DNA from 4 places in the Streptosporangium sp. NPDC023615 genome. Region 3 is predicted to be linked to each of the others. Evidence: riboswitches for the same ligand, from Rfam matches in the RefSeq annotation. Region 3 holds a riboswitch; each other region holds the start of a gene.
The links. A riboswitch is a leader RNA that binds a small molecule or an ion and turns the genes downstream of it on or off. The one in region 3 is predicted to bind cyclic di-AMP.
Positions count from the first base shown of each region.

Region 1: linked by a shared signal. The riboswitch ahead of AB0G16_RS01555 (hypothetical protein) and the one ahead of AB0G16_RS34920 (CHAP domain-containing protein) in region 3 are both predicted to bind cyclic di-AMP.
Region 2: linked by a shared signal. The riboswitch ahead of AB0G16_RS25180 (C40 family peptidase) and the one ahead of AB0G16_RS34920 (CHAP domain-containing protein) in region 3 are both predicted to bind cyclic di-AMP.
Region 4: linked by a shared signal. The riboswitch ahead of AB0G16_RS07105 (C40 family peptidase) and the one ahead of AB0G16_RS34920 (CHAP domain-containing protein) in region 3 are both predicted to bind cyclic di-AMP.

Region 1 is NZ_JBFABE010000002.1:17,673-25,081, forward strand. It holds gene AB0G16_RS01530 (SpoIIE family protein phosphatase) at 1-198, shown strand, start outside; gene AB0G16_RS01535 (TIGR03086 family metal-binding protein) at 496-1,065, shown strand; gene AB0G16_RS01540 (metal-dependent phosphohydrolase) at 1,239-1,835, shown strand; gene AB0G16_RS01545 (DeoR/GlpR family DNA-binding transcription regulator) at 1,921-2,721, shown strand; gene galT (galactose-1-phosphate uridylyltransferase) at 2,718-3,797, shown strand; cyclic di-AMP (ydaO/yuaA leader) riboswitch at 3,869-4,004, shown strand; gene AB0G16_RS01555 (hypothetical protein) at 4,008-4,982, shown strand; gene AB0G16_RS01560 (RNA ligase RtcB family protein) at 5,343-6,533, shown strand; gene prfH (peptide chain release factor H) at 6,530-7,198, shown strand; gene AB0G16_RS01570 (DinB family protein) at 7,230-7,409, shown strand, end outside.
Region 2 is NZ_JBFABE010000041.1:35,977-43,385, reverse strand. It holds gene AB0G16_RS25200 (NYN domain-containing protein) at 1-737, shown strand, start outside; gene AB0G16_RS25195 (hypothetical protein) at 783-1,484, shown strand; gene AB0G16_RS25190 (NlpC/P60 family protein) at 1,661-2,638, shown strand; gene AB0G16_RS25185 (DUF1905 domain-containing protein) at 2,891-3,181, shown strand; cyclic di-AMP (ydaO/yuaA leader) riboswitch at 3,565-3,722, shown strand; gene AB0G16_RS25180 (C40 family peptidase) at 3,880-4,413, shown strand; gene AB0G16_RS25175 (hypothetical protein) at 4,534-5,358, shown strand; gene AB0G16_RS25170 (M48 family metallopeptidase) at 5,355-6,632, shown strand; gene AB0G16_RS25165 (glycosyltransferase family 4 protein) at 6,629-7,409, shown strand, end outside.
Region 3 is NZ_JBFABE010000085.1:14,219-21,627, forward strand. It holds gene AB0G16_RS34900 (GH1 family beta-glucosidase) at 1-698, opposite strand, end outside; gene AB0G16_RS34905 (carbohydrate ABC transporter permease) at 695-1,501, opposite strand; gene AB0G16_RS34910 (sugar ABC transporter permease) at 1,591-2,568, opposite strand; gene AB0G16_RS34915 (extracellular solute-binding protein) at 2,652-4,004, opposite strand; gene AB0G16_RS34920 (CHAP domain-containing protein) at 4,630-5,349, opposite strand; cyclic di-AMP (ydaO/yuaA leader) riboswitch at 5,369-5,507, opposite strand; gene AB0G16_RS34925 (oxidoreductase) at 6,075-6,935, opposite strand; gene AB0G16_RS34930 (hypothetical protein) at 7,138-7,409, shown strand, end outside.
Region 4 is NZ_JBFABE010000006.1:138,125-145,533, reverse strand. It holds gene AB0G16_RS07125 (O-methyltransferase) at 26-679, shown strand; gene AB0G16_RS07120 (Uma2 family endonuclease) at 783-1,370, shown strand; gene AB0G16_RS07115 (branched-chain amino acid aminotransferase) at 1,472-2,566, opposite strand; gene AB0G16_RS07110 (3-isopropylmalate dehydrogenase) at 2,742-3,788, opposite strand; cyclic di-AMP (ydaO/yuaA leader) riboswitch at 3,932-4,161, shown strand; gene AB0G16_RS07105 (C40 family peptidase) at 4,149-4,745, shown strand; gene serA (phosphoglycerate dehydrogenase) at 5,298-6,887, opposite strand; gene AB0G16_RS07095 (hypothetical protein) at 7,146-7,409, shown strand, end outside.

The DNA of each region.
Region 1 (7,409 bases), on a different contig from region 3:
GAGCTGCGCCTGCTGCGCGGGCCCACGCTGGTCTGCGAGGTGTCCGACACCTGCTCGTCCGTGCCGGTCATGCGGGAGGCGTCGACCACCAGCGACACCGGCCGCGGCCTGCACCTGATCAACTGGCTCGCCCACCGCTGGGGCTCCCGTCTCACCGAGAAGGGCAAGATCGTCTGGATCGAGCAGCGGCTGCCGTAGGGGCGTCCACGCGGGATCCGGGACCGCTCCCGCGGGCGCCGGGGACCGCGCGACCCGGCCGGGGCCCTTCCGGCCGGGTGTCGCGACGGCACCGGAGAGCGCCCACGCCCTTCGGTACCCGTCTCCACCGGTCGGCGCCACGGTCGGCGCCGGAGTCTGTGCCGGTCGGCGCCTCCGGGTGCCCCTGGGTGCCCTCCGGCCTCCCCGGTCATGTCCGTCGGCGCGATGACTACTGGCGGTCCACAGGTTACGGTCAGGAGGAGAGCCACGGCGCGACCCGGGAGGAGATCGGGAGGCATGATCACCATCGACGTACCCGAGGCCTACCGCCGCGCGCTGGACGCCTTCGGCGCGCTCGTCCACCGGGTCGGCCCCGGACAGTGGGAGAACCCGACGCCCTGCGTCGACTGGGACGTCCGGGCGCTGGTCGACCACGTGGTCGGCGAGAGCCTGTGGGCTCCGGAGCTGCTGGCCGGACGGTCCTCCGCCGAGGTCGGCGACGCCTTCGACGGCGACCTGCTCGGCGACGACCCCATCAAGGCGTTCGACACCTCGGCTATGGCCGCCGTCCAGGCGGTGACCGTCCACGGCGCCCTGGAGGGTGTCGTGCGGCTGCCGTTCGGCGACGTACCCGGCCTCGAGTACGTCACCGAGCTGTTCGCCGACGCCCTCATCCACACCTGGGACCTGGCCCGCGCCATCGGCGCCGACGAGCGGCTCGACCCCGAACTGGTCGAGGCCTGCGCCGCCTGGTTCACCGCGGCCGACCCCGGCCACCCGCGGCCGGCGTCCGGCCCGGAGCCCGGCCGGACGCCGGCCGAGGAGGCCCAGGTCCGGTTGCTGGCCTCCTGGGGCCGCCACGCCTGACCGGCCGCGCCACCCGCCCCACGGCCGGGATGCCCCCGGCCGGGCCATCCCCGGCCGGCCCCGGCCGGAACCGCCTCCGACCGGGCCCCTCGGCCGGAACCGCCTCCGATCGGGCCGTCCCCGGCCGGGCTCCCGGCGCGGACGGCGACCCGCCCACCCCTAGGCTCCCTGGCATGAGCGAGAAGCTGATGACCCGCTGGCGGGCCCTGGCCGGTCCCGGAGCCGAGCGGCTCGGCCGCGAACTGATCGCCCGCTACGAGGAGCCGCACCGCAGGTACCACACGACCGCCCACCTGGAGGCGGTCCTCGCCGGGGTCGACGCCCTGGCGGGCCACGCCGAGCACCCGGACCTGGTGCGGATGGCGGCCTGGTTCCACGACGCCGTCTACGACCCCCGGCGCGGCGACAACGAGGAGCGCAGCGCCCGGCTGGCCGAGCGCGCGCTGCCCGGGACGGGGCCGGCCCCCGAGGCGGTGGCCACGGTCGCCCGGCTGGTCAGGCTGACCCTCACCCACGACCCGGCGCCGGGCGACGCCGACGGGGCCGTGCTCTGCGACGCGGACCTGGCGATCCTGGGCGCGCCCGAGGAGGTCTACGCCGCCTACGCCGCGGCCGTACGCGAGGAGTACGCCTTCGTCCCCGACGAGGCGTTCAGGACGGGCAGGGCGGCGGTGCTGCGCTCGTTGCTCGAGCTTCCGGCGATCTTCCACGTCGCCGGGCCGGAGCGGGAGGCGCGCGCCAACATCGAGGCGGAGCTTGGGCGATTGTGAGCGGACGGTCCACCATGTTCCAACAACCACCCCGGCCATCGCCGTGGTAATTTGGGGAAATCTGGTGGATTAAGGGGAGTGGACGATGCTGGCCCAGCAGCGGCAGCAGGCGATCCTGGAGAAGGTCCGCGGCACCGGCGGGGTCAGGGTCGCCGATCTGGTCCGGGAGCTCGGCGTCTCCGACATGACGATCAGGCGCGACCTGGAGGTGCTCGCCGAGCGGGGACTGGTGGAGAAGGTCCACGGCGGCGCCACCGCCGCCGGTCCCGGTTCCACCGAGGAGCCGGGCTTCACCGCCAAGTCGGTGCGCCAGCAGGCGGAGAAGGAGACGATCGCCCGCAGCGCCGCGGGGCTCGTCCGGCCCGCCACCGCCGTCGCGCTCTCCGCGGGCACCACGACCTGGACGCTCGCCCACCACCTGGTCGACGTGCCCGAGCTGACCGTGATCACCAATTCGGTCCGGATCGCCGACGTCTTCCACCGCTCCCCCAGGGCCGACCGCACGGTGGTGCTGACCGGCGGGGTCCGCACCCCCTCCGACGCGCTGGTCGGCCCGGTCGCGGTCTCGGCGATCCGCCGTCTGCACGTCGACACCCTCTTCCTCGGCGTGCACGGGATGAGCGCCCGCGCCGGGTTCACCACGCCCAACCTGCTGGAGGCGGAGACCGACCGGGAGCTGGTCGCCTCCGCCCGCCGCCTGGTGGTGACCGCCGACCACACCAAGTGGGGCACGGTCGGCATCAGCACGATCGCCGAGCTGGCCGAGGCGCACATCGTGGTCACCGACTCCGGCCTGCCCGACGAGGCGCGCGAGGAGCTCGCCGCCTCGGCCGGCGAGCTGATCATCACAGAACCTCAGCAGGAGAGCGAGATCGCCACCCGATGAAACGCACCGTCACCCACCTGGCCGACGGCCGGGAGCTGTTCTACTTCGACCGGCGCGACGACGCGGACCGGAGCGCGATCGACGAGCGCGACCTGCCGCCCCGCCCCGCCGCCTCCGAGCTGCGCTACGACCCGCTGACCGAGGAGTGGATCGCGGTGGCCGGCCACCGGCAGGGCCGCACCTTCCTGCCCCCGACCAGCGAGTGCCCGCTCTGTCCGTCCAGGCCGGGCAACCTCACCGAGGTCCCCTCCCCCGACTACGACGTGGTGGTCTTCGAGAACCGCTTCCCCTCGTTCTCGGACCAGCCGGGCGAGTACCCGCAGCCGGGCGGGCTGAGCGAGGTCCGGCCCGGGGTCGGCCGCTGCGAGGTGGTCTGCTTCACCTCCGAGCACGACTCCTCGTTCTCCCGGCTGTCGCCCGAGCGGGTCGAGCTGGTCATGGAGGCCTGGATCGACCGTACGGCCGAGCTGTCGGCCCTGCCCGGGGTCGAGCAGGTCTTCTGCTTCGAGAACCGGGGCGCGGAGATCGGCATCACCCTGGCCCACCCGCACGGGCAGATCTACGCCTACCCCTACGTGACCCCGCGCACCAGGCTGACCCTGGCGGCGGCCGGGCGGTACCGGGAGCGGACCGGAGGCGACCTGTTCGCCGACGTCCTCGCCTCCGAGCGGGAGGCCGGGGTGCGGGTGGTGGCCTCCAACGAGCACTGGACGGCGTTCGTCCCGGCGGCGGCGCGCTGGCCGGTCGAGGTCCACCTCTACCCGCACCGGCGGGTCCCCGACCTGGCCGGTCTCCAGGCCGCCGAGCGGGCGGCGTTCGGACCGCTCTACACCGACGTGCTGCGCCGTCTCGACGGGCTCTTCGACATGCCGATGCCCTATATCGCGGCCTGGCACCAGGCGCCGGTCGACACCGGCCGCGACCTGTCGTACGCGCACCTGGAACTGTTCAGCATCCGCCGCGCGCCGAACAAGCTGAAGTATCTCGCCGGATCGGAATCGGCCATGGGGGCCTTCGTGAACGACGTGCTGCCCGAGCAGACAGCACATCTCCTGCGCTCCATTGTCACGAACTGATCACCGATGGGTCTCGTTTGATGTCGCGTGACCTGGGGTTTACCACTACTATCCTTCCCACATCGGCTGTAGTCGCCGATACGCCTAATCCCAGGCGCCTCGCCCGGGAGCCGGGGAACCACCGCACCTGGGGTGAAACCACTTCGGTGGAAGGGCGTCTCCAGCCCGAACCCGTCAGCTAACCCGGTAGGCGGAAGGAGAGGAGAGTACGTGGCGGCCTCGCCCCCCACGTTCCGCCGCCATGCCGCTCTGGTCCTCTGCCTGAGCTCGATCGCCGCGTTCACCCTCGGCGCCCCCACCGCCGGGAGCGCCGACCCCAAGCCGACCGAGGCCGAGCTCCGCGCCGAGCTGGTCAAGCTCAACAAGAAGGTCGACGCGCTGATCGAGACCTACGCGGCCACGCGCGAGTCCCTCGGCAAGGCCGAGAAGGGCGAGGCCGTGGCCAGGCAGAACCTGCGCAGGGCCGAGGAGGTCTTCGACGAGAACGCCAGGCAGGTCAACGCCATCGTCCAGCTCCAGTACCAGAGCGGCATGGGCGGCCTGCCCGGCCTGCTGTTCTCCGAGGACATGAGCGGGGCGGCGGTGATGGAGCAGCTCGCCGCCGAGCAGAGCGCCCGGCTGAAGGGGTTCGCCGACAGCGTGGAGCGCAGGAGGAAGGCCACCGAGACGGCCTCCCGGCTGGCCGACGAGATCATCAAGGAGGCCAAGGAGGTCCAGGAGCAGCGCAAGGAGGCCGAGGAGGTGATCGAGGACATCAAGGACAGGCTCGACCGGCTGGTCCCCACCGGTTCCGGTCGCCGCTCCGACGGCAGCTGGGCCCCGCAGTTGCCCACGGGCGCCGACAACATCACCGACCGGACCCGGATCATGCGCGACGCGATCAGGAGGCGTTTCGACCTGCCGTACTCGGTCGGCTGCTACCGGGCCGCGAACGACGGCGGCGAGCACCCGCTGGGCCGCGCCTGCGACTTCATGATGAGCGCCGGCGGCACGATGCCCTCGGCCGCCAACCTCAGGCTCGGCGACGAGATCGCCGCCTGGGCCATCAAGAACAAGGCCAGGCTCGGCGTGAAGTACGTGATCTGGCGGCAGCGCATCAACCACGGCTCCGGCTGGCGGGTCATGTCCAACCGCGGCGGCGTCACCGCCAACCACTTCGACCACCCGCACATCTCGATGTACTGAGCGGCCGGACCTCCGGCCCGTGGTGACGCCTTTACCGGGCATGTCCAGGGCACCTGGCGGAGGCCTCGTTCGATGATCTTCGGCAGGTACGCGGCGAGGTGAGGGCCGGCGCGAGCCCGGGAGATCACATCTGCTCGCCGTGGTCTCCACAGTGCCGGCCGCGTCGGCGCACACGGCGTGAGACGGCGGTGAGCACGGGCATACCGGTCCACGCGACCGAAAATCGCTTGCCCCGGACGGCAGGGCTCGGGGAACGTGGTGTCCATGACGCTCTGACGGACAGCACCCCTCACCCCGCGATGCCACGGCGCCGACGCGCCCCGTGACGCTGCCCGCCCACACCTTCTCGAGAGAGCCTCCTTGTCTCAGCGACCCTCCCGGCAGGAGTCCCCGCCACCGTCCCCGGCGGCCGCGGGCCCGGCCACCGTCACCGTGTTCGCCTCCCCCGCGAGCTGGATCGAGTCCGACGCCCTCGCGCAGTGCCACCAGGTGGCCGCCCTCGACGGCATGACGCGCGTCGCCGCCATGCCGGACCTGCACCCCGGCAAGGGCGCCCCCATCGGGGCCGCCATGACCTCCACCGTGCTGTACCCGTTCCTGGTGGGATCCGACATCGGGTGCGGCATCGCCGTGTTCCCCATCAGGCTCAAGCGCGCCGTACCCGAGAGGCTCGCCGCCCGGTTCCCCGACCTCGATCGCGCGCTGGATCCCGAGCGCGACGCCGACGACCCGGTCTGGGCCGTCGTGAAGGGCGACATCCCCGCCGGTCACGTCGAGGGCCTCGGGACGGTCGGCCGGGGCAACCACTTCGTCGAGCTGGCGCGGATCGGGACCGTCCTCGAACCGGACCACGCGAGCCGTCTCGGAGTCGCCGAGGGCGACCTGGTCCTCGTCGTCCACAGCGGTTCCCGGGGGCTGGGCGAACGGATCCTGCGGGCGCACACCGAGGTCCACGGCGCGGGGCCCGCCCCCGACCCCGGCGCCTACCTGGCGATGCACGACGACGCCGTACGCTGGGGATCGCTCAACCGGCGGCTGATGGCCGCCCGGGTCGCCCACGCCCTGGGGGCCGAGCCCGCCGAGCCGATCGTCGACCGGTGCCACAACCTGGTCGAGATCCGCGACGGGCTCTACCTGCACCGCAAGGGGGCGGCGCCGGGCGACGGATGCGACGTGCTCATCGCCGGTACGCGAGGCACCCCCTCCTACCTCGTGGCCGCCCACGCCGGGCCGGACGCCTGTCATTCCGTCGCGCACGGCGCGGGCCGCAAGATGTCGCGCGCGGACGCCCTGCGCCGGGGCCGGGCCAAGCACACGGTCGAGGAGCTGCGCCGCACGCCGGTGGGGTCGCTGGTGGTGTGCGGGGACCGCCAGCTGCTCTTCGAGGAGGCGCCGACGGCCTACAAGCGCATCGAGCAGGTGATCTCCGACCTCGTCGACCACGGCCTGGCCACGCCCGTGGCCACCACGGTCCCCCTGGTCACCTACAAGACGGCCGACCTCGGGGCCTCGCCCCGGCGGGACCGGCGCCGCGAGCGGGGGCGGCGGTGAACGTCCACCTGCTCCTGTCGGCCGGGCGCGGCCCGGCCGAGTGCGCCTGGGCGCTGGCCCGGCTGCTGCGCCGCCTGGAGGCCGACGCCACCCGGCAGGGCGTGGAGACCCGGCGGACCGAGACCGTTCCCGGCGACCGGCCCGGCACCTACCGGTCGGTCCTGATCCGGATCTCGGGAGCCGGCGCCGAGACGTTCGCCGCCTCCTGGACCGGGACGCTGTGCTGGCAGGCCCCCAGCCCGTACCGGGCCGGTACGGGCCGGAAGAACTGGTACGTCATCGCCCGGCCGTGCCAGGTCGACGTCCCGCGCACGACGTTCGCGGAAGCGGATGTCGACATCGTCGCCTGCCGCACCGGCGGGCCCGGCGGTCAGCATCGCAACAAGGCCAGCACGGCGGTACGGGCGACCCATCGGCCCTCGGGGATCGTCGTCGTGGTCGACACCGAACGGCAGTTCAGCCTCAACCGCCGCCTCGCCGTGCGGCTGCTGCGACAGCGCATCGAGGACGGCGACCAGACGGCGGAGCGCGCCGTCACCGGCGCCCGCCGTCACATCCACGACGAGCTCGTGCGCGGCGACCCCGTCCGCATCGAACGTCTGGGGACACCGGGGCCGGGGGCGGCTTCCCGGGAGGGGCGGTCGGGCGGGCGCAAAAGCGTATGACAGTGGTGGTAAGTACCGACAGGATTACCCCATGACCGACAAACGTATCGATCCCCCCTTCGTCGCCGACGAGCGCTCCATGCTCCACTCCTGGCTGGAGTGGCATCGGGAGACGCTGGAGGTGAAGTGCGCCGGGCTCTCCGACGAGCAGCTCCGGCTGCGTTCCGCCGAGCCCTCCTCCATCTCCCTGCTGGGCCTGGTCCGGCACATG
Region 2 (7,409 bases), on a different contig from region 3:
AGGCGGCCGAGGTCGCCGCCGAGGCCAAGACGGCCGCTACCTCGGCCGGAAGCAGCATGGAGAGCGAGCTGCGCCGCCTGCGCGAGCGCCTGGCCGACGCCGAGCGTCAGCTCGAGGCCACCCGCAGGGCCGCCCGCGAGGGCCGCAGCGTGGAGGACACCAAGGTGCGCATGCTGCTGGACGCCCTCCAGGACGCCGCGGCGGGGCTGCGCAGGGAGCTCGCGCTGCCGTCGGGCATCCACCGGCCCGCCGACTCGGTCGCCGCCGTGGCGCCGGGCAGGCAGGGTGTGCAGGCCGTCCCGGCGCGGGCGCTGGCCGACGACGACCCCGCCCTGCTCGACCAGCTGCTCGCGCTGCCGCAGATCCACCTCATCGTGGACGGCTACAACGTGACCAAGTCCGGTTACGGCACGTTCACCCTCGCCGACCAGCGCAACCGCCTGCTCACCGGCCTGGGCGCGCTCTACGCGCAGACCCGCACCGAGCTGACCTGCGTCTTCGACGGCGCCGAGCTGAACGGGCCGGTGCCGGTGTCGGCGCCGCGCGGGGTACGCGTGATGTTCAGCGCCCCCGGGCAGATCGCCGACGACCTGATCCGCCAGCTGGTGCGCGCCGAGCCCACCGGGCGGGCGGTCGCGGTGGTCTCCTCCGACCGCGAGGTGGCCGACTCGGTCCGCAGGATGGGCGCCCGTCCCGTGCCGGCGGTCCTGCTTCTGAGGCGTCTCGGTCGTGCGTGAACCTTTCGGGTGATTCGCGCATCGAACACCCGGGAGGATGTCCCCATGAAGAAGATCACAGCGCTCGCCCTCACCGTCCTGGCGGGCGGCGCGGTCACCGCGGCCCCCGCCGCTCCCGCCGCGGCGGCCCCCGCCGCGCTCACCGCGCCCGCCACGGGCGTGCCCGCCGCGGGGGCACCCGCGGCCGGAGCGGCCGCCATTCCCAGGGGCTTCCTGCTGTACGAGAGGGACGCCGCCGGCAAGGACGACGACCCCCAGACGAACTGGAAGGTCAGCGGCTCGGTGAAGGCCAAGCTGGCGGTGAACCCGTGCGACCGGAGCACGCTGGCCAGGACCGGCCGCCTGGCCGCGCGGACGGTGACGTACACCGCCGTGCCGGACTTCCTGAAGGTCGAGCAGGTCGTGCTGTACCGGACGCCGGCCGACGCCGTCAGGGCGGTCTCCCAGGTGCGCGCGGCCCTGGGCGCGTGCCGTTCCGGCACCGGGTCCGCCTCGACCTACCGCTACGCCTCCGCGCGGCTGGGCGGGCTCGGCGACGAGGCGCTGAGAGTCGCCGGCCAGGTCTACTACGACGGCAGGGCCGGGGTGGGCGGTGACCGGAGCGTACTGGTCAGGAAGGGCGACGCGGTCCTGGTCTACCTGTGGGCCGGGGAGTACGCCAAGCCCGCCAGGAGCGACTGGGCCACCCAGCTGCGCGACGCGAGGAGGATGACCGCCAAGGTCTGCGCCATCGCCACCTGCGGGTAACCGGTACCGCCGTCCGGCGGAAGCGGTCCACGGTCCACGGTCCACGGTCCACGGCACGGAAGCGGCCATCATCGTTTGGGGCAAACCCGGCGAAAAGGTGAGCCAATCATTACTTCTTCTGTACTATTCGCCGCAGGTCTGTGTATCTGGGAGGCGTTGACGTGGCCGTGGCGGGCATGCCGGTTGGACTGAGTCGGATACCGGTGGTCGCCGGTCTCGCCCTGGCGCTGATGATGGTGCCGGTGGGCGGGGCGGTCGCGGAGCCCAAGCCCACCCTCACCCAGGCGAGGAAGAAGCTGGCGAAGCTCAACGAGCAGGCCGACCAGGTCGTGGAGAAGTACAACCAGGCCTCGGAGAAGTGGAAGCGGGCCAAGAAGAAGTACCGGGAGCTCAACGGCGAGCTGACCCGGCGCGGCGAGCGGGTCACCGGGCTGCGCGAGGAACTCGTCTCGCTGGCCGTCAGCACCTACCAGACCGGCCCGGTCACCGGCTGGGAGAACATGATCGCCCAGCCCGATCCCTCGGCGCTGCTGAGCGGGATGGCCGCCGCCGACCAGATGGCCGCCTCCCGGGCGCGGGCCCTCGACGCCTTCAACGAGGCCACCAGGGAGCTGCGGGCCGGCCGGGAGGCGGCCAAGAAGGTGCTGGCCGAGACCGACGAGATCCGCGACGAGCTGGCCGAGGAGAAGGCCAAGGCCGACAAGATGGTCAAGGCGCAGACGAAGCTCCTGCGCGAGCTCGGCGCCTTCCGGACGGGCAACCCGGACAGTGCCGGGATCCAGTACAGCGGCTCCGCCTCGGGCAACGCCCGCGCCGCCCTGCAGTTCGCCTTCGCCCAGGTGGGCAAGCCCTACCAGTACGGCGGCACCGGCCCCGGCGGCTGGGACTGCTCGGGCCTGGTGCAGGCCTCCTGGCGCAGCGGCGGGGTCAGCATTCCCCGTACGACCTGGGAGCAGTGGAGCTGGGGCGCGAGCCGCAAGGTCTCGCTGGACGCCCTGCAGCCGGGCGACCTCATCTTCAGCGAGGGTCTGGGACACGTCAGCATGTACGCGGGCGACGGCAAGATCGTGCACGCCCCGCAGACCGGCGACGTGGTCAAGGTCGTCCCGATGTCGGCCTACGGCCGCCGTCTCGTCGGGGCCGTCCGCCCCTGAGGGGGCCGTGCCCCCCCGGCGGCTCTCGGCCGCGCGTGGGGCGGTCGTGCGTGGGGCGGTCGTGCGTTTCCGAGGGGGCCACGTCCCCGGGAGGGACTTCCCGTTCCGGGGGGGGGCGTCCATCGGTGCCGGTGAAGAGATCTCGTGCGGCGGCGACGATTTCAGCGCCTCGCGGGAGTCATCCCTACCGACCATCGGCCTCCTCCGGGCCCACGGAGGCGCACCGCACACAGGAACCGGGAGACGACGACCATGCCCACACCCACGACCCCTCAGCCGCTCGACCACACCTTCACCGCCCCGATCGAGAAGGACGGCGCCTTCGCCACCTTCGTGACCGTGCCGGGCTCGGCCGAGGTCCTCGGCACGAGGAGGGCCGTGAAGGTCGCCGGGACGATCGACGGTCACCCCTTCACGGCCACGCTCATGCCCTCGGGCTCGGGCCCGCACTGGCTGCCCCTGCGGGCGGAGCTGTGCAGGCTCATCGGCAAGCGCGAGGCCGGTGAGGAGGTGGCCTTCCACCTCGAACGGCGGCTGAGCTGAACCGCCGCCCGGGATCCGGGACGGCCGGGGCCCGGGACGGCCGGGGCCCGGACGGCCGGGTCCCGGCCTCCCGGGCCGGTCGCCGCAGCGATCCCACGATGTGATGAAGATAACAAAAATCGCCTTTTCCGGGATTGACGAGCCCGTGTGACGAGAGTCATATCTCGATCGCATAAACAGGCATCACGCAGCGGTAACGGCGGGATCAAGATGCCGACTCGATACTCCTTTTCGAGGAACCCTTTGCCGAAACGTGGCGATCGGAGTAACTTCTGGCTGCGCGACGTGCAAGCCATGCCGCCGCGGTGAACGACGGCCTCCGGGCCGTGTCCCTTCATAGAAATCCAACCGGCCGCCGTGCCCCCGCAAGGGGCGGACGTCATCGCGGTGGCCCGCCGAATCCATGCAGCCAGGAGGCATGGAACCGGGGACCCAAAAGGCCCGGCACGGTGGCCAGGGGTGAATCGGCACATTTGTGTCGTAGGGCATCTTCCAAGCCCGAATCCGTCAGCTAACCCGGTAGGCATCAGTGGAAGCACCAAGGAGAAATCCTGTCTACCACCTCGCGCAACCCCCGTCTGTCGCGCCTTTTCCGCCTTTCGCTGGGCGGCGTCGCCCTCACGTTGACCGCCTCGGCCGGAGCGGTCACCCTGGGGTCCACGGCGGCTCAGGCGACGACGGACAATCCCTCTGACATCTTGGTCAGCAGCCCCACCGGCGTCCTCGAGCAGGCCGGCGGCACGGAGGCGACGCGGGCCGGGGGTGCGAAGAGCACCGACCGGATCGCGAGGAACGTCAAGGTCAAGGCCAGGACGAAGAACACGGCCCCGGCCGCGGCGAAGACCACGATGAGCAGGGCGGCACTGCAGAAGGTCAAGGCTCTCAAGGCGGTCACGGCGGCCAAGAAGCAGGTCGGCGATCCGTACCGGTGGGGAGCCTCCGGTCCCGGCGCGTTCGACTGCTCGGGGCTCGTCCGCTACGCCTGGCGCAAGGCGGGCGTGTCCCTCCCCAGGATCACGCAGAGCCAGTACCGGACGATCAGGAAGAAGGTCTCGTGGAGCAGCTTGCGCCCCGGTGACCTGCTGTTCTTCAGCGGGAAGGGCCACGTCGGCATGTACGTCGGCAAGGGCAGGATGGTCCACTCGCCGAGCAGCGGCAAGACGGTCAGGATCGTGAAGCTGCAGGGCCACTACAGGTCCTCCTTCGCCGGCGCGGTCCGACCGGGCGCCTGAACCCCCGGGGCCGGGCGGGAGCCCGGACCCGAGCGGGTGCGCCGGCGTGCGACAGCGGTCCCGTCCCTCCGTCCAGGAGGGGCGGGACCGCTTCCGCGTGTTCGGCTACCATCGGCTCACATGTCCGTCCCGAACGGCTCCCCGCCGGGCGGATCCGTCCCGCGCGGACGCCGCGCCGTGCTCGCCGGGCTGCTGGCGCTGCTGGGCGCCGGTCCGCTCACCGGCTCGGGACCCCTCCCCGCCGACCTCCACGACCTCTGGCCGGACGGTACGACCGTCGTTCGGGGCCGGCACTCCACGGTGGCCGGCCACCGTGTCTCGCCCGCCGCCCTGCGGGACCTCGCCGCCAGGGCCGACCGGGCTCGCCGTACCGTCACGGCGATCTGGGGTCCGGTACGGGCACTGATCCTGTTCCCCGCCACCGACGCCGAGGCCGCGGCGATCGCCGGGACGCGGAGCACCCCCGCCCTCGCCTCCCTGGCCGCCCTGGCCACCGCGGACCGGGTGATCGTCGTGCCGTCCGGCTACGCCCGGCTCACCGAGGCCGGCAGGGACGTGGTGATCACGCACGAGCTCGCCCACGTGGCCACCGGCGCCACCCGCGGCGGCCGGGTGCCGATGTGGCTGTCGGAGGGCTTCGCGGACTACGCCGGGTACCGCGACGCGGGCATCCCCGTGCGGACCGCCGCCGCGGAACTGGCCGCCGAGGTGCGCGCCGGTGTCCTGCCCGCCCGCCTGCCCGGGACCGCGGACTTCGCCCCCGGCGCCGCGAGGCTCGCGCAGGCCTACGAGGAGGCGTGGCTCGCCTGCAGGTTCGTCGCGGAGCGCTTCGGGGAGAAGGCGCTGGTGAGGCTCTACGGTAGCGATGTCGGGAGCACGCTCGGCCTGTCGGCGGCCGGGTTCACCCGGGCCTGGCGCGACTACCTCCGGAGGGAACTGGGATGACGCTGAGCAGGACGGACGCGCCCTCGGGCACGCGGTCGGCCGGGTGGGCGCTGGCGGCGCTGGGCGCGGTCACCCTGGCGATCGTGGCGTTCACCACCCCCTGGCGGGCACTGCCGGCGGCGGCGCCCGCGGTCGCCCCCTCCCCGGAGCGGGACTTCACCGCCGAGCAGATCGCCCGATCCGAGGCGTTCGACGCGCTGGTCGGCGTCCCCGGCTACCTGTCGCTCGGCCTGACGCTGGTCGTGGCCGGAGTGCTGGTGGCCACCCCGCTGGGCGCCAGGCTCGCCGACCGGCTGCCGGGGCCCTGGTGGGCGCGCGTGCTGCTCGGCGTGCTGACGATCTCGGTGGCCACCGCGGCCCTGCGCTGGCCGCTGGGGATGTGGTCGGAGACCTACCTGCGCGAGTTCGGGCTGTCCACCCAGGAGTGGCCCGCGTGGGCGGCGGACCGGGCCAAGAGCGCGGGCGTCGGCACGGCGCTCACCGCGATCATGGTCCTGGCGGTGGTCGCGCTGGCGCGGCGCCACCGGCGCTGGTGGATCCCGGCGTCGGCCGGCGTGTTCGTGCTGACGCTGGGCGCGTCCTTCGCCTACCCGGTGCTCATCGAGCCGATCTTCAACGACTTCAGGTCGATGGAGGCCGGGCCGCTCCGCGACGACCTGCTGGTCATGGCCGCCCGGGACGGCGTCCCCGTGGAGGACGTGCTCGTCGCCGACGCCTCACGGCGGACCACCGCGCTCAACGCCTACGTCTCCGGGTTCGGCGCCACCCGCAGGATCGTCGTCTACGACACGCTGCTGCGGGCGCCCGCCGACGAGGTCGAGCTGGTGGTCGCGCACGAGCTGGGCCACGCCGAGGACGGCGACGTGCTCTGGGGCACGCTCGTCGGCGGCCTGGGCGCGGCGTGCGGGGCATGCCTGCTGTACGTGGTGGCCTCGGCGCCGGGCCTGCGGCGGCGGACCGGCGTGGGCACGCTCGGCGACCCGCGGGCGACGGGGCTGATCATGGGCCTGGTGAGCCTGGCCACGGTCCTGTCGGGACCCGTCCAGAACGTGGTGAGCAGGCACGTCGAGGCCCGCGCCGACGTGCACGCGCTGGACCTGACCCGGGACCCGGCGACGTTCGCCGCCATGCAGAGGCGCCTGGCCGCCACCAACATCTCGGACCTGTCGCCCGACCCCCTGGAGTACCTGCTCTACTCCTCGCACCCCACGGCGCCGCAGCGCATCGCCTCGGCGCGCTCCTGGGCCCGGCTGAACGCCCTGCCCGAGCCGTGAGCCGGACCCTGGTCGTCACCAACGACTTCCCGCCCCGCGCGGGAGGGATCCAGTCGTTCGTGCACGGCCTCGTCGCCCACCGCCCACCCGGCTCGGTCGTCGTGTACGCCCCCGCCTGGCCCGGCTGCGACGCCTTCGACCGAGAGCGGCCGTACCCGGTCGTGCGGCACTCCGGCTCGCTGATGCTGCCCTCGCCCGCGGTGGCCCGCCGGGCCGCCGCCCTGGTCTCCCGGTTCGGCTGCGACACCGTGGTCTTCGGGGCGGCGGCGCCGCTGGGCCTGCTCGCGCCGAGGATGCGCGAGGCCGGGGCCCGGCGCGTGGTCATGGTCACCCACGGCCACGAGGCGGGCTGGGCCGGGGTGCCGCTCGCCCGCCGGATGCTCGCCAGGATCGGCGCGGAGGCCGACGTGGTCACCTACCTGGGGGAGTACACCCGCAGGCGGCTGGCCGGGGTGTTCCCCGAGGACAGGCTGGTGCGGCTGGCGCCCGGCGTCGACACCCGGACGTTCCACCCGGGCGCCGGCCGGGGACGGGTCCGCGCGGCGCTGGGCCTGGGGGAGCGGCCGACGGTGGTCTGCCTGTCCAGGCTGGTGGCGCGCAAGGGCCAGGACACGCTCCTGCGGGCCTGGCCGGCGGTACTGCGGGACGTCCCCGACGCGGTGCTCCTGATCGTCGGCGGCGGCCCGTACCGCGGGACCCTGGAGCGGCTCGCCCGGCCGCTGGGCGGCTCGGTCCGGATCGTCGGGCCGGTGCCGGACTCCGCGCTGCCCGGCCATC
Region 3 (7,409 bases):
TACAGGTTGACGCAGCCGCCGATGACGGTGTCGGGGCGCTGGGCCCGCATCGCCTGCGCGGCCAGGCCGTGCGCGAGCAGCAGGTGGTGGGCGGCGTGCACGGCCTTCTCGGGCTCGCGCCGCCCGGGGGCGTGCTCGCCCGAGGCGTACCCGAGGAACGCCGAGCACCAGGGCTCGTTGACCGTGCTCCAGTTGCGCACCCGGTCGCCCAGGGCCTCGTGCACGGCCGCGGCGTAGTCGGCGAAGCGCTTCGACGTGTCACGCGAGGGCCAGCCGCCCTCGTCCTCCAGCGCCTGGGGCAGGTCCCAGTGGTAGAGCGTCACCCACGGGTCGACGCCCCGCGACAGCAGCTCGTCCACCAGGCGGCTGTAGAAGTCGATGCCCCCTGGGTTGACGGCGCCGCGCCCGTCGGGCTGGATGCGCGGCCAGGAGATGGAGAACCGGTACGCGCCGAGGCCGAGTTCGGCCATCATCCGCACGTCGTCCCGGTAGCGGTTGTAGTGGTCGATGGCGACGTCGGCGTGCTCGCCGTTCACCACCCGCCCCGGCTGCTTGACGAAGGTGTCCCAGATGGACGTCCCCCGCCCGTCCTGGGTCACGGCGCCCTCGATCTGGTAGGCGGAGGTGGCCGCGCCCCAGACGAAGTCGGTGGGGAACATCAGATCCGGAGTCTTGATACGCGTCTCTTGCGTGGTCACGCCTTGACCGCACCTTCCATGAGTCCGCCGACGATCTGGCGGCCGAACGCGATGAAAACGATGAACAGAGGCAGGACGGACGCCGCGGTGCCGGTGAAGAGCATCACGTAGTCGGTGCCGTGCGCCTGGTTGAGCGCCGCGATCGACGTCTGGACCACCGGGTTGTCCGGGTTCAGGACGATCAACGGCCACATGAACTCGTTCCACGTCTGCATGAAGACCAGCAGGGCCAGCACCGCCATCCCGGGGCGGAGCGCCGGGAGGATGACGTTCACGTAGATGCGCATGGTGGAGGCGCCGTCGACGCGGGCCGCCTCGACCAGCTCGTCCGGCACCGCCTGGGTGGCGTACTGGGTCATCATGAACACGCCGAACCCGTTGACCAGGAACGGCAGGATGACGGCCTTGAGCTGGCCGGTCCAGCCGAGCGTGACCATGAGCTCGTACAGCGGCACGATGCCCATCTGCTGGAGCGGCACCATCATCGTCACCAGGATCAGGCCCAGCATGATCTTGCTGCCACGGAAGCGCAGCTTGGCGAAGGCGAAACCGGCCAGGGTGGAGATGAGCACGACCGAGACCGTCACCGTGACCGAGACGATGGCCGAGTTGATCAGGCCGGTCATGAAGTAGGCGTCCTCGGTGGACAGCAGCCGCTGGATGTTCTCACCGAGGTGGCCGCCGGGCAGCAGCGGCGGCGGGACGTCGATGGCCTCCTCGTTGGTCCGGGTGGCCATGATGAACATGTAGTAGATGGGGAACGCCGAGAGCACGAGGGCGAGGGCCAGCACGACCTTCGTCATGGGGCCGGCGTCCCAGATGCTGTTCCGCGCGGCCGCGGGGCCCTGACGGCGCCTGGGCGGCGCCGGAGGGCGCTGGAGCTGGGTGGCCGTCACTTGGAACCCCCGATACGGCGGGTGAAGGAGTAGTTGATGAGCGTTCCGATCAGGATCAGCGCGAACAGCAGCCACGAGGCGGCCGCGGCGTAGCCGAAGTCGAAGTCGCGGAACGCCTCCTTGACGATGAACATCGCCACGGTCTGGTACTGGCCGGTGGCGCCGCCGCTCATCGTCGGGTTGCCGTCGAACATGACCGGCTCGGTGAAGAGCGTCAACCCGCCGATGGTGGAGATGAACACCACGAAGATGATCGTCGGGCGCAGCATCGGGAAGGTGATCTGCCAGAACTGCCGCCTGGCCGAGGCACCGTCGATGGAGGCGGCCTCGTAGAGGTCCCTGGGGATCGTCTGCATGGCGGCCAGCAGGATGATCGCGTTGTAGCCGGTCCAGCGCCAGTCGATCATCGTGGAGATCGCGATCCACGAGGACCACTTCTCGTTCTGCCAGTTGATCGCGTCGACGTTGAAGAGGCTCAGGAACCAGTTGATCATGCCGTAGTCACGCCCGTAGAGCTGGGTGAAGACGACGGCGACGGCGACGACGGAGGTGATCAGCGGCAGCAGCACGCCGAGACGGAAGAAGAGCCGTCCCCGGATGCGCTTGTTGAGCGCGTTGGCCAGGAGCAGGGCCATGACGAGCTGCGGGACCGTCGACAGGACGAACATGCCGAGGGTGTTGATCACCGCGTTCCAGAAGGCACCGTCGGTGATCAGCGCGACGTAGTTGTCGAGGCCGATCAGGGTCTTGTCGCCGGCCAGTTCCCAGTCGTGCAGCGAGACCCAGAGGGTGTAGCCGAGGGGGAAGATGCCGAAGACGGCGAAGAGCAGGAAGTAGGGGGAGACGAGGAAGTAGGGGGTCGCCCGGAGATCGAACCGGGCCCACCCGCTGCCGCGCCGCGGTCCGCGGTGCCCTGCCGGCCGCTGGGGGCCGGGCCGGGGCGGGGCGGCCGGGGAGTCGACGTGCAGTGTCATCGATCAGAGCCTTTCAGCCGGGGCAGACGACCGGCCCGGCGGCGGGGTCACCGCCGCCGGGCCGATGCGGGTCGGGAGGGGGATCAGCCCGCTGCCTTGACGCCGGCCTCGATGAACCTGGTCCAGGCCTCGCCGTAGGGGACGGAACCCTGGTCCATGCCTTCCAGGACCTTCTCCACCGAGGTCTTGACCTGGGCGTGCTTCTCGCCGAGGAAGACCGGCAGCAGGTCCTTGACCGACTCACCGAAGATCTTGCCGGTCGGGGCGTCGTTGAAGAACTCGTTCTTCAGGTCGGCGACCGCGGGGTCCTGCTGGGCGGGGATGGAGCTCGGGAAGGCCGCGGCCTCCTGGAAGGCCATGACGTGGCCCTCCTTGCCGGTGAGGTAGTTCAGGACCTCGGCGGCCTCCTTGGGGTGCTTGCTCTGCTTGGGCACGGCCAGGTAGGAGCCGCCCCAGTTGCCGGCGCCGCCGGGAACCGCCGCGACGTCCCACTTGCCCTTGTTGCCCTCACCGGCCGCGCCGGAGACCACGCCGAGCATCCAGGCCGGGCAGCCCATGGTCGCGAAGCCGCCCTTCTTGATGGCGGCGTTCCACGGCGGGGTGAAGGAGGCGAGCTTGGCGGTCAGGCCCGCCTCGCTGAAGCTCTTCACCGTGTCGAAGGAGGTCTTGATGGCCGGGTTGGACTCGATGACGAGCTTGTTCTCCTTGTCGAAGTAGGCGACGTTGCCGTTCTTCGGCGCCTCCTGCGACAGGATCACGTTGTAGAGCGTGTTCGGGCCGTCGAGGAACTTGGGGTCGCTCTTGCCGGGGTTGGCGGCCTGGAACTTCTTGCCGACCTCCATGAAGGCGTTCCAGTCCGGCCAGAGCTTGCCGACCTCTTCGCGCTCGCTGGGCAGGCCCGCCTTCTCGAACAGGTCCTTGCGGTAGCACATGGTCATGCCGCCGATGTCGGTGCCCAGGGCGAAGAGCTTGCCGTCGGCGTTGATGCCGTTGTCCCACTTGGCCGCGGGGAAGTCGGCCTTGCGGCTGTCCAGCCCGTACTGGGCCAGGTCGGTGAAGAACTGCGGGCGAGCCTTCATGAGGCCCATCGCGCCCTCGTCCAGGGCGATGATGTCGGCCGCGCCGCTGTTCGCCTGGAGGCGCTGGAGCAGCTGCGGCAGGTAGACGTCCTCGAACCGGTCGGTCAGGTTCTGGTACTTGACCTGGATGTTCGGGTGAGCGGCGTTCCAGGTCTCCACGGCCTTGTCGTAGCCGAAGTTCTCGCCACCTCCGAAGGTGTGCACCGTGATCGTCACCGGCTCCGCCGCGGCGGCGGAGGAACCGCCGGCCGCGGGAGGCGTGGCGGGCTCGCTGGAACCGCACGACGTGATGGCCAGGGCGGTGGCCGCCATGACCGCTACGGCGGCCAGCTTGCCCTGCCGCTTGTTGTTAAACATTCCGGACCCCTCTCAGGTGGTCGCCCGAATCATTGGGAGATGACATCGCGCACCGGCCCCGACAACGCGGTCTCACGATGTGGTCTTTCCTCAATGTGCTTTGGGAGCGCTCCCACGAAGAGTGGACGATGGGCGTCCAGGACGTCAATACGCCGAAACGTAACCGTTACACGCGAGGCGTTTCGCGGGGTCTAGACGCCCTAAATGGTGATATACATCCCATATAGGGTTTTGGGAGCGCTCCCATCACACGGGCATACAGTCAGGGCATTTCGCGCGCTCCCGACACACGGCCCCTCCAGGTGCGATCCGGAACAGGGCCGTGCCGCCGTGCCGCCGTGTCAACATGCGGTCACGCGCCGCGTCGCCGCGTCGCCGCGTGGTCGTGTCGCCCTGCCGTCGTGTGGTCACGACCCCGTGCCCTCGTGCCCGTACGGGAACGGTGGGCCCGTGCGAGCGGGGTCCTCTGGGGCCACGATGACGGTACCGCGTGGAAGGGGTGACGGGCGTGCACGGCGAGGCCCGTCCCCGGCGGCGGGAGACGGGCGTGGGCGGCGGGACGGGCCGCGATCCCGACCGGCGGTGGATCGGGATCGGGCGGGGAGGATGCGGGCCGGGGGAGGGGTCAGCCGGCGTAGACCGGGTAGCCGTAGCCGGCGACCTGGGAGACGGGCCGGATGCGCTGCTCGACGTTGCCGTTGCCGGTGTTGCCCTCGATCGTGGTGATCGTGCCGTCCCCGTTGTCGTGCTTGACGAAGCCGACGTGGTCGATCCCGTCGATGCTCTTGCCGCCCTCCCAGTCGAAGTAGACGACGGCGCCGGGGGTGGGGACGGTGCCCCAGTGGCCGTTCTCCGCGAACCACCTGGCGTGGGTGACGGTGTAGGCGTCCCAGCCCATCGTGGGCCGGATGCCCGCCATCTCGCCGACCCAGGACACGAACATCGCGCACCAGGGGGCGTTGGCGTAGCCGTAGACGTTGCCTCCGTCGCGGGCGGCGGTCTCCTGGGCGCGGGGTGAGGACATGTACCACTGGTGGAACTTGGTCCCGCCGCCCATGGAGTTCTCCCGGACGCCGATCTGCTGGGCGGCCAGGTTCAGCACCTGTGCGGCCGTGACCTTGGGAAGCCGCTGGGCCGCGATCTCCAGGGGGGTCCTGGCGGACCCGGCGTCCTGCGAGACCTCCGCGGTCCTGGTGTCGGCGGGAGGGGTCAGGGCGGTGTGGTCGTCGGCCAGGGCGGCGGGGCCCAGGACCCCGGCGCCGAGGACGACGGAGGCGCCGAGCAGGATGCGTGCCAGGCGGGAAACGGTGGGGGTGGGGGTGGGGGTGAGGCGGTGCTCGGTCATGATGGGGGTTCGACTCCTTGCGTCGCTTCCATGCCGCCTACCGGGTTAGCTGACGGGTTCGGGCTGGGAAGTGCCCTACGACGCACGGATGCGTTGATTCACCCCAGGAACGTGGTTCCCCGGTTCCGCAGACCTCGCGGATTCGGCGGCCGTGCTCACCGGGGGCGGAGGGGGTCCGCCTCGACGAGACACGGTCGGGCAATGTGACGGCAATGCTCAGACCTTGATAGACCTAGACATTTGCCATGAACGGGACGAACGTACGTCATGCAGACAGACGATTACAAGCAGGACACATTGCCATTAGTTGGTAGTAGGCCCTGGTCAGGCGGGTAGAGGGGGGTGTTCCCGGGAGGGAGCGAGGGGAAGGATCACCCTTCTCGCGACCTTCTCGTGCCCCTGTCCGAGGCCGAGCCTCCCCGGCCGGGCAGGCGGGGAACCCCGCTGTCCCCGGCGATCCGGCGAGGGCTCCTCGTCTGCCCGCGCGCGGACCGGGGTCCCCGGGAGGGGGACGGGTCGCCCGTCCCGAAGGTCACCGTGCATACGTTTCATCGAACTGGCATTCGATGGTAAAAACTCGGGGAGCCCCGGACGATCTTTCTTAAATCCTACTCAAAATCTCTTCAATGCTTCCCGGAACCTCTGCGAAACCTCTCCAAGGCCCTTCCCCGCCGGTCGCCGGGCGACGCGTGAGCGTCCTCAGCGGCCGTCCTCAGCGGCCGTCCTCAGGTTTCGGCGAACCGTACGCCGGTCAGCTCCTCCGACACCTCCCACAGGCGCGCCGCCACCGCCGGGTCCATCGCCCGGGCGGAGGGGCGCAACACCCGGGGCCCGGGGCCGACGTACTGGCCGCCCTCGGCCTCGGGGGAGGTGGCGGCGTACAGGGAGGGCAGGGCGCCCTTGGCGGGCGATCGCAGCAACAGGCGCATCAGGGCGTTGAGGGGGCGGCCCGTCCTCAGGATGCCGGTGGCGGTCGTGCCGGGGTGGGCCGCCAGGCTGAGCAGGGCCGCCCCCGAGGCCTCGGCACGGCGCTGCAGCTCCAGGGCGAACAGCAGGTTGGCCAGTTTGGAACGGCCGTAGGCGGCCCACGAGCCGTAGCGGCGTTCCAGGCCCAAATCGTCGAAGTCGATCTCCCCGAAGGCGTGCGCGCCGCTGGAGACCGTGACCACCCGGGCCGCCGGGGCGGCCAGCAGGCGCGGCATCAGCAGGCCGGTCAGGGCGAAGTGCCCCAGGTGGTTGACGCCGAACTGCGTCTCGAAACCGTCGGCGGTCGTCCCCCGGGGCATCGGTCCCAGCCCGGCGTTGTTGACCAGCAGGTCCAGCGGCCCGCCGACCGTCCCGGCGAAGGCGCGCACCGAACGCAGGTCGGCCAGGTCGAGCGCGCCCACCTCGACCGCCGCCCCCGGGACCTTCGCCCTGATCGCCTCCAGCGCGTCCCGGCCCCGCCCGGGGTCACGGGCGGTCAGCACGACCCTGGCCCCGTGCCTGGCCAGCTCCAGCGCCGTCGGCACGCCGATGCCGCCGCTCGCCCCGGTGACCACCGCCGTGCGGCCGGTCAGGTCGGGTATCTCCTCGGCCGTCCACATGGCTCGCCCCTCTCCCGCCCCGCCGCCGTGCGGCCGCGGCCCGCCCACCGGTCCCCGGCGTGGATCTTCGAATACGGGAAGTGTACGGAACGGCTCCCTCTTCCGCGGCAAAGCCACGCAAGATCACGAATGGGTGCGCGTGGTTCGCTGTTCACCCGCAGTTCCCGGGCCGGTAAGGCCGCCGGGTTACGGTGTGGCGGTCGTGAACGGGTCATCGCCCGGCGTGGAGGACGGCCGAGACCACGCGCGGGAGCAGGGTTCGGCCGTGGCCTGGGTGGAGTCCCCGCTGCAGATGCTCTGCGCCGTGGAGGCCCACCATGCCGGGCTGCTCGGCGCGCGCGGTCACCTCGTGCCCAGGGCGGGCCTGCGCCCCCTGGCCGTCACGGGACGCGAGCTGAGGCGTCTGCGGCTGCCCGAGGGGCTCGAGCTCGCCGAGGCCCGGCAGGACATGCCCCGGCCGCCCAGGGGGCGTAC
Region 4 (7,409 bases), on a different contig from region 3:
GCCGCCACGGGCGAGAATGACCTCCATGAAGACCACCTACCTCGACCCGGCCGTGGGGCAGTACCTGCTCGCGCACACCACCCTGCCCGACGAGATCCTCGACGCGCTCGCCGTCGAGACCCGCGAGACGACCGGCGACCGCGCCGGGATGCAGATCTCCCCCGACCAGGGAAGCCTCCTCACGATGATCGCCCAGCTCTGCGGCGCCAGGAACGCGGTGGAGGTGGGCACCTTCACCGGCTACTCCTCCATCTGCCTGGCCCGCGGTCTCGCCCCGGGCGGCGGGCTCACGTGCTTCGACGTGAGCGAGGAGTGGACGGCGATCGCCCGCAGATACTGGGAGAAGGCGCAGGTCGCCGAGCTCATCGACCTGCGGATCGGCCCCGCGGCCGAGCGGTTGCGCGAGCTTCCCGTGCACCCCGCCGTGGACCTGGCGTTCATCGACGCCGACAAGGTCAACTACCCGGTCTACTACGAGCTGCTGATGGAGCGCCTGGCCCCGGGCGGGCTGATCCTGGTCGACAACACGCTGCAGAGGGGCCGGGTCGCCGACCCCTCCGTCGACGACGAGACGGTCAGGCACATCCGCGCGTTCAACGACCTGGTCAGCGCCGACGAGCGGGTCACCTCGATCATGCTCCCCATCGCCGACGGCCTCACCATGATTCGAAAGCACTGACGAGAACCTTCCCGGATCCGCGTACGAGCGCGACGTTTTCCGATTACTTTACGTCACATGAAGAGCACGTTGCGCTCACCGGCGCGGAGGGAAGGATGAGACCATGGGAATGCTCATGGAGAGATCGACCGCGTACCGGCTCACGGAACGGAAGGATGTCGAACGGCTCTACCTGGAGCTCGTCGATCGGTTCGAGAATCACCGGATCGAGATCGTCAACGGCCGGATCGTGGTGAGGGAGATGCCCACGATCGCCCACGCGAAGGTCGTCCACCAGTTGACGGCACAGCTCATGCCGCTCTCCATGGAGAAGGGATGGCGCCTCTATCCACAGGTCAAGCTCCTCCTGCAGGTGCAGGGAGATCGCTTCGAGCCCGACCTCGTGATCGTTCCCCCCGATCCCCCGCTCCGGGATCCCAGCCACATCTACGCGAACGCCACGCTGCTGGTCGTCGAGGTCGTCTCTCCGAGCAGCGTTCACGACGACCACGTGGTCAAGCCGCGCGCCTACGCGCTCGCGGGAGTGCCGCTCTACCTCGTGATCGACACGTTCGCGAACCGGTTCAGGCTGCTCAGCCGGCCGGGACCGGAAGGGTACGCCGACGAGGTCACCGAATCGCTCGGCAAGCCGCTCGAACTCCCCGCGCCGTGGGATGTCACGATCGACACGGGCCGGCTGATCGAGGACTGAGCCTGCCGCGCGTGATCGGGTCCGGCCCGGTAAGGCCGGGCCCTCTCACGTGCGGGTGGCGGCCACCCGTGTCCCGGCGGACCCGGGTCCTCCCTCGGCGGCTAGCAGATCTTGTGGACCCAGCCGTGCGGGTCGGGGCGGGAGCCGTACTGGATGCCCACGAGCTCCTCGCGGATCTTCGAGGTGACCGGGCCCTGGGTGCCGTCGCCGATCGTCCAGGAGCCGTCGGCGCCCTTGACCGTGCCGACCGGGGTGACGACCGCGGCGGTGCCGCAGGCGAAGACCTCGGTGAGCTCGCCCGACTCGCAGCCGCGTCGCCACTCCTCGATCGACAGGCGCCCCTCCTCGGCACGCAGGCCGAGACCGCCGGCGAGGGCGAGGATGGAGTCGCGGGTGATGCCGGGCAGGAGCGTGCCGGTCAGCGCCGGGGTGAGCAGGCGGTCGCCGTAGACGAAGAACAGGTTCATCCCGCCCATCTCCTCGACGTAGCGGTGCTCGACCGCGTCCAGCCAGACCACCTGGTCACAGCCCTGCTCGACGGCCTGGCGCTGGGCCACGAAGGCCGCGGCGTAGTTGCCGCCGCACTTGGCGAACCCGGTGCCGCCGGGAGCGGCACGGGTGTACTCGGTGGAGAGCCAGACCGAGACGGCCTGGCCCCCGCCGAAGTAGGCCGCCGCAGGGCCGGCGATGACCATGTACCGGTAGGTCCTGGAGGGGTAGTTGACACCGAGCGCGGGCTGCGTGGCGATCATGAAGGGACGCAGGTAGAGGCTGTGTCCCGGCGTGGTGGGGACCCAGTCGCGGTCGGTCTGGACGAGCAGTTCCAGCGACTCGACGAACGTCTCCTCGGGCAGTTCGGGCATGGCCATCCGCAGCGCCGAGGTGTTGAACCGGGCGGCGTTGGCCTCCGGCCGGAAGGTCACGATCGCGCCGTTCTCCTGGCGGTAGGCCTTGAGCCCCTCGAAGAGCTCCTGCGCGTAGTGGAAGACCGAGGTCGCCGGGTCGAGGACGAGCGGCCCGTACGGGGTGAGCCTGGCGTCGTGCCAGCCCCTCCCCTCGGTGTAGTCGATGGAGATCATGTGGTCGGTGAAGACCTGGCCGAACCCCGGGCTCGCCATTACCTGCTCGCGCTCGGCCGTGGTGCGAGCGTGGTCGGAGAGCTGCACGTCGAAGCTGAGCTTCTGAGCGGTGGTCATGACGCGGATCCTTCTCTTGGTGTCTGGCTTACCCTTGCGTCCATTCTGCGTTGGACCGGGTAACGGGAAACTACTGCATCGCTGACGAAATCCGTCAGCGAGGCGGAAAAACCAAAACGCGCCCGGCGGCTCAGGTGAGCCGCCGGGCGCGTCTGGGTCGAGGTGGGCGGCTTCCTCAGCCGGCTACTCGGGCGGTGATGTCGTCGCCGATCTCCCGGGTGGTGCGTCCGGCCCCGCCGGCGGTCCGCCCGGCCAGGTCGTCGGCCACGGCGCGCTCGACGCGGGCGGCCTCGGGGTCCAGGCCCAGGTGGTCCAGGAGCATGGCGACCGACAGGATCGTGGCCGTCGGGTCGGCCTTGCCCTGGCCCGCGATGTCGGGGGCGCTGCCGTGGACCGGCTCGAACATGCTCGGCGCGGTGCGGTCGGGGTTGACGTTGCCGCTGGCCGCCAGGCCGATGCCGCCGGCGATCGCGGCGCCGATGTCGGTGAGGATGTCACCGAAGAGGTTGTCGGTGACGATGACGTCGAAGCGCTCGGGCTGGCCGACGAAGAACATCGAGGCCGCGTCGACGTGGCAGTAGTCGGTGCGGACGTCCGGATACTCCCGGCCGACCCGGTCGAAGGTGCGGGCCCACAGGTCGCCGGCGTAGGTGAGCACGTTGGTCTTGTGGACCAGCGTCAGCTTCCTGCGCGGGCGCGACAGCGCCTTGTCGAAGGCGTAGCGCACCACGCGCTCGACGCCGTACGCGGTGTTGAGCGACTCCTGGGTGGCGATCTCGTGCGGGGTGCCGCGGCGCATCACGCCACCGGCGCCCGCGTAGGGCCCCTCGGTGCCCTCGCGCACGACGACCATGTCGATGTCCTCCGGCCGGGCCCTGCCCAGCGGGGTCTCCACGCCGGGGAAGAGCTTGACCGGCCGCAGGTTCACGTAGTGGTCGAGCGTGAAGCGGAGCTTGAGCAGCAGGTCGCGCTCGAGCACGCCCGGGGGCACGCTGGGGTCGCCGACCGCTCCGAGCAGGATCGCGTCGTACCCGCGCAGCTCCTCCAGGACGCCGTCGGGCAGCGTCTCGCCGGTCTCGTGGTAGCGCTTGGCGCCCAGGTCGTAGGTGGTGGTCTCCACCTTCGTGCCGACCGCTTCGAGAACCTTGAGCCCTTCGGCGACGACCTCGGCGCCGATGCCGTCCCCGGGGATGACCGCCAGGCGGATGTTACGCGAATCCATGCCGTCACCCTACCGGCCCGTCTCGGTGCTTGAACACCGGTCTCATCCCTCGGACACGTTTTCCCTCCGGGAGACCCCTGATCATTTTGTCCAACTTTAGTATATGTTGACCGTTTCATGAGGTTTGGTTATGGTCCTCAGCGTTCAGATTCATGCCTAATTCGTCCGGATCATCCCTTATCGAGATGGACGAAGCCGGGGAACCACTTCTTGCCGGGATCCACCCGGGCCCCGGGAACCCCGCTCCCCGACCGGAGCGCGTTCCCGTCCGCCCGGCCGATCCCTCGGGGCGAGTCGGCGCGCACCCGCGCCGTAGGGCGGCCTCCACGCCCGAGCCCGACAGCTCACCCGGCCGGCCCCATGGAAGGAACGACCCTGTACAGCAAGATCTGCTCTCGCGTCGCGTCCGTACTCGTCGCCGGAACCGCGGTGTTCGCGACCCCGTCCACCGCGTCGGCCGCCTCGCCCCTGCCCGCCCCCGGGCCCGCCGCGCTCGGCATGCCCGCCCTGAAGGGCGCCCTGAGGGCCGCCTCCCTGCGCCCCGCCTGGCAGAAGGCCCTGACCTGGGCCATGTCCAAGCGCGGCACGCCGTACGCCTGGGGCGGCACCGGCCGCGGCGGCTTCGACTGCTCGGGGCTGATGCTCCGCGCCTACGGGGCCGCCGGGATCACGCTGCCCCGCATCGCCTCGGAACAGTACGGGGCGTTCTCGAAGAAGATCGCCTGGAAGGACCTGAGACCCGGGGACCTGGTCTTCTTCCGCGGCCTCGGGCACGTCGGAATGATCACGAAGCCCGGGTACATGGTGCACGCCCCGCGGAGCGGGGACGTGGTCAAGGAGGAGCGGCTCAGCGCCTGGCGGCGCGCCTCCTTCGCCGGCGGGGTGCGCCCGGACCCCGAGGGGGTCGAGCTGACCGAACGGATCGAGCGCGCGACCGGATCCGTCACGGGCCGGTGACCTGCCGTCCGTCACCGGCGGGTGGGCGCCCCTCGTCGCCGGCGGGCGCCGGTCTGCCCGCGGTGGCGTCCGCTCCGCCCGCGGGCGCGTCCGCTCCTCAGCCCCGGGTGGGCGAGCCACCGTTGTCGCGGCGGTCCAGGGCGGTCTGCAGCGCGTCGGACGTCTCGTTCTCGTTCTCGTCCGGGCGGTTCCAGGAATACATCTCGTACATGGCGGATCTCGTCTCGGTCGCGTGTGAGCGGTGAAGGTGGCCGAGACTCCGGTCGGGACTCGGACCGGGCCCGATGTCGCGGTCCGGGTCACGGACCGGCGGACGGAGGGCTCGGAGCCGGCGAGCGCCACGGACACCGTGGCGGGCCGCCGGCCTGCCCCTGTCGGGCCCCGCCGCGGCGGGTGAACGGTGCGAACACCCGGCGCATCCCCATCAGGGTACCCGGCACCGCGGGGACCGTCTCGCCCCGCGTACCCACTTCTCACATGCCGAGACGGCGGGCGGGCGCCGGCGCGACCCCCTCCCGGAGGCGGGGCCGCGCCGGCGCCGTGGCTCGCCCGTCAGTCGGTCAGGTCGACCGAGCGGCCGCTGTCGGCGCCGATCTCCGCGCCGATCTGGTCGATCACGTCGGCCGGGATGGCGGTGTCGACGGTGAGCGCGATCAGGGCCTTGCCGCCCTTGGCGTCCCGGGCCACCTGCATCGAGGCGATGTTGATCGAGTGGTCGCCCAGGATACGGCCGACCACGCCGACGATGCCGGGACGGTCGGTGTAGGTGAAGAAGGACAGGTGGTCGGTCGGCTCGATCTCCATCTGGTAGCCGTTGACCTCGACGATCTTCGTGATCTGCCTCGGCCCGGACAGGGTGCCCGAGACCGAGACCGCGCGGCCGTCGGCGAGCACGCCGCGGACCGTCACCACGTTGCGCCAGTCGGGGCTGTCGGAGCTGGTGATCAGCTCGACCGTGACACCGCGGTCCTTGGCCAGCAGCGGGGCGTTGACGTAGGTGACCGAGTCCTCGACCACGTCGGTGAAGACGCCCTTGAGCGCGGCCAGCTCCAGCACCCGGACGTCGTGGGAGGCGATCTCGCCGCGCACCTCGACGTCGAGCCTGGTGGCGACCTCGCCCGCGAGCGCGGTGAACACCCGGCCGAGCTTCTCGGCCAGCGGCAGGCCCGGCTTGACGTCCTCGGCGACGGCACCGCCCTGGACGTTGACCGCGTCCGGCACGAACTCCCCGGCCAGGGCCAGCTTCACGCTCCGCGCGACCTGCGTGCCGGCCTTCTCCTGGGCCTCGTGGGTGGAGGCGCCCAGGTGCGGGGTGACCACGACCTGGTCCAGCTCGAACAGCGGGCTGTCGGTGACCGGCTCCTTGGGGAACACGTCGATGCCGGCGCCGGCGACGCGGCCCTCCTTGATCGCGGAGTAGAGGGCGTTCTCGTCGATGATGCCGCCGCGGGCGACGTTGATCAGACGCACGTTCGGCTTGACCTGGTGCAGCTCCCGCTCGCCGATGAGACCGATGGTCTCCTTGGACTTGGGCAGGTGCACGGTGATGAAGTCGGCCTCGCGCAGGGCCTCCTCCAGCGAGACCAGGCGGACGCCCATCTGCGCGGCGCGGGCCGGCTGCAGGTAGGGGTCGTAGGCGATCAGCTCGACGCCGAACGGCTGGAGGCGCTGGGCGACCAGCTGGCCGATCTTGCCGAGGCCGAGGATCGCGACGACCTTCTCGTCCAGCTCCACGCCGGTGTACTTCGAGCGCTTCCACTCGCCGCCCTTGAGCGCCGAGTGCGCCTGGGCGACGTTGCGGGCGGAGGCGAGGATCAGGGCCACGGTGTGCTCGGCGGCGCTGGTGATGTTGGAGGTGGGCGCGTTGACGACCATGACGCCGGCCTTGGTGGCCGACTCCACGTCGACGTTGTCCAGGCCGACGCCGGCGCGGGCGACCACGCGGAGCCGGGGGGCGGCGGCGATCGCCTCGGCGTCCACCTGCGTGGCGCTGCGCACGATCAGGGCGTCCACGCCGGCGAGGGCGGGCAGGAACTGGGCGCGGTCGGCGCCGTCGGTGTGGCGGACTTCGAAGTCCGCGCCCAGAACCGCGAGACCGGCCTCGGAGAGTTCCTCGGCGACCAGTACGACGGGCTTGTTCACAGGCAGATCCTTACTAGGCGGTGAGGTGCACGGACCTCACGTAGTCTATCGGCGCTTGTGAACGCGTTCACGAGTGTCCCGCGATCCGAGACGGGGTACACGAGAGCTCAGGTCGGCCCGGGTGCGGCCCCTGGACCGCCCGGGGCGGGCTACCCGTCCCCGTGACATCCCATGCTTCGAACTTCAAGTTGGTATTGATCCCAAGAAAACTTCGCGATTACCCTGATAAGCCGTGGTTCACTACCTATCGTTCCTCATATGAGCATCGGGAACCCCGCTCTCGGCACCGTGCTCGCGCAGCACGGCGAGCCGCACCGGCTGCTTGCGGCGCTCGCGGAATGGGGACTCCTGGTCGCCGTGCGACCCGACCGTTCGGTCGTGCTCGGCACGACCCAGGCCGGTGAACGTGTCCTGCTCGGGTACACCTCGGCGGACACCTACGCGCGGCACCGCGGCAGCCACTCGCTCTCGGCGTGCGACGCCGACACCGTCCTCGACATCCAGCGCGTCACCGGGGTGCGG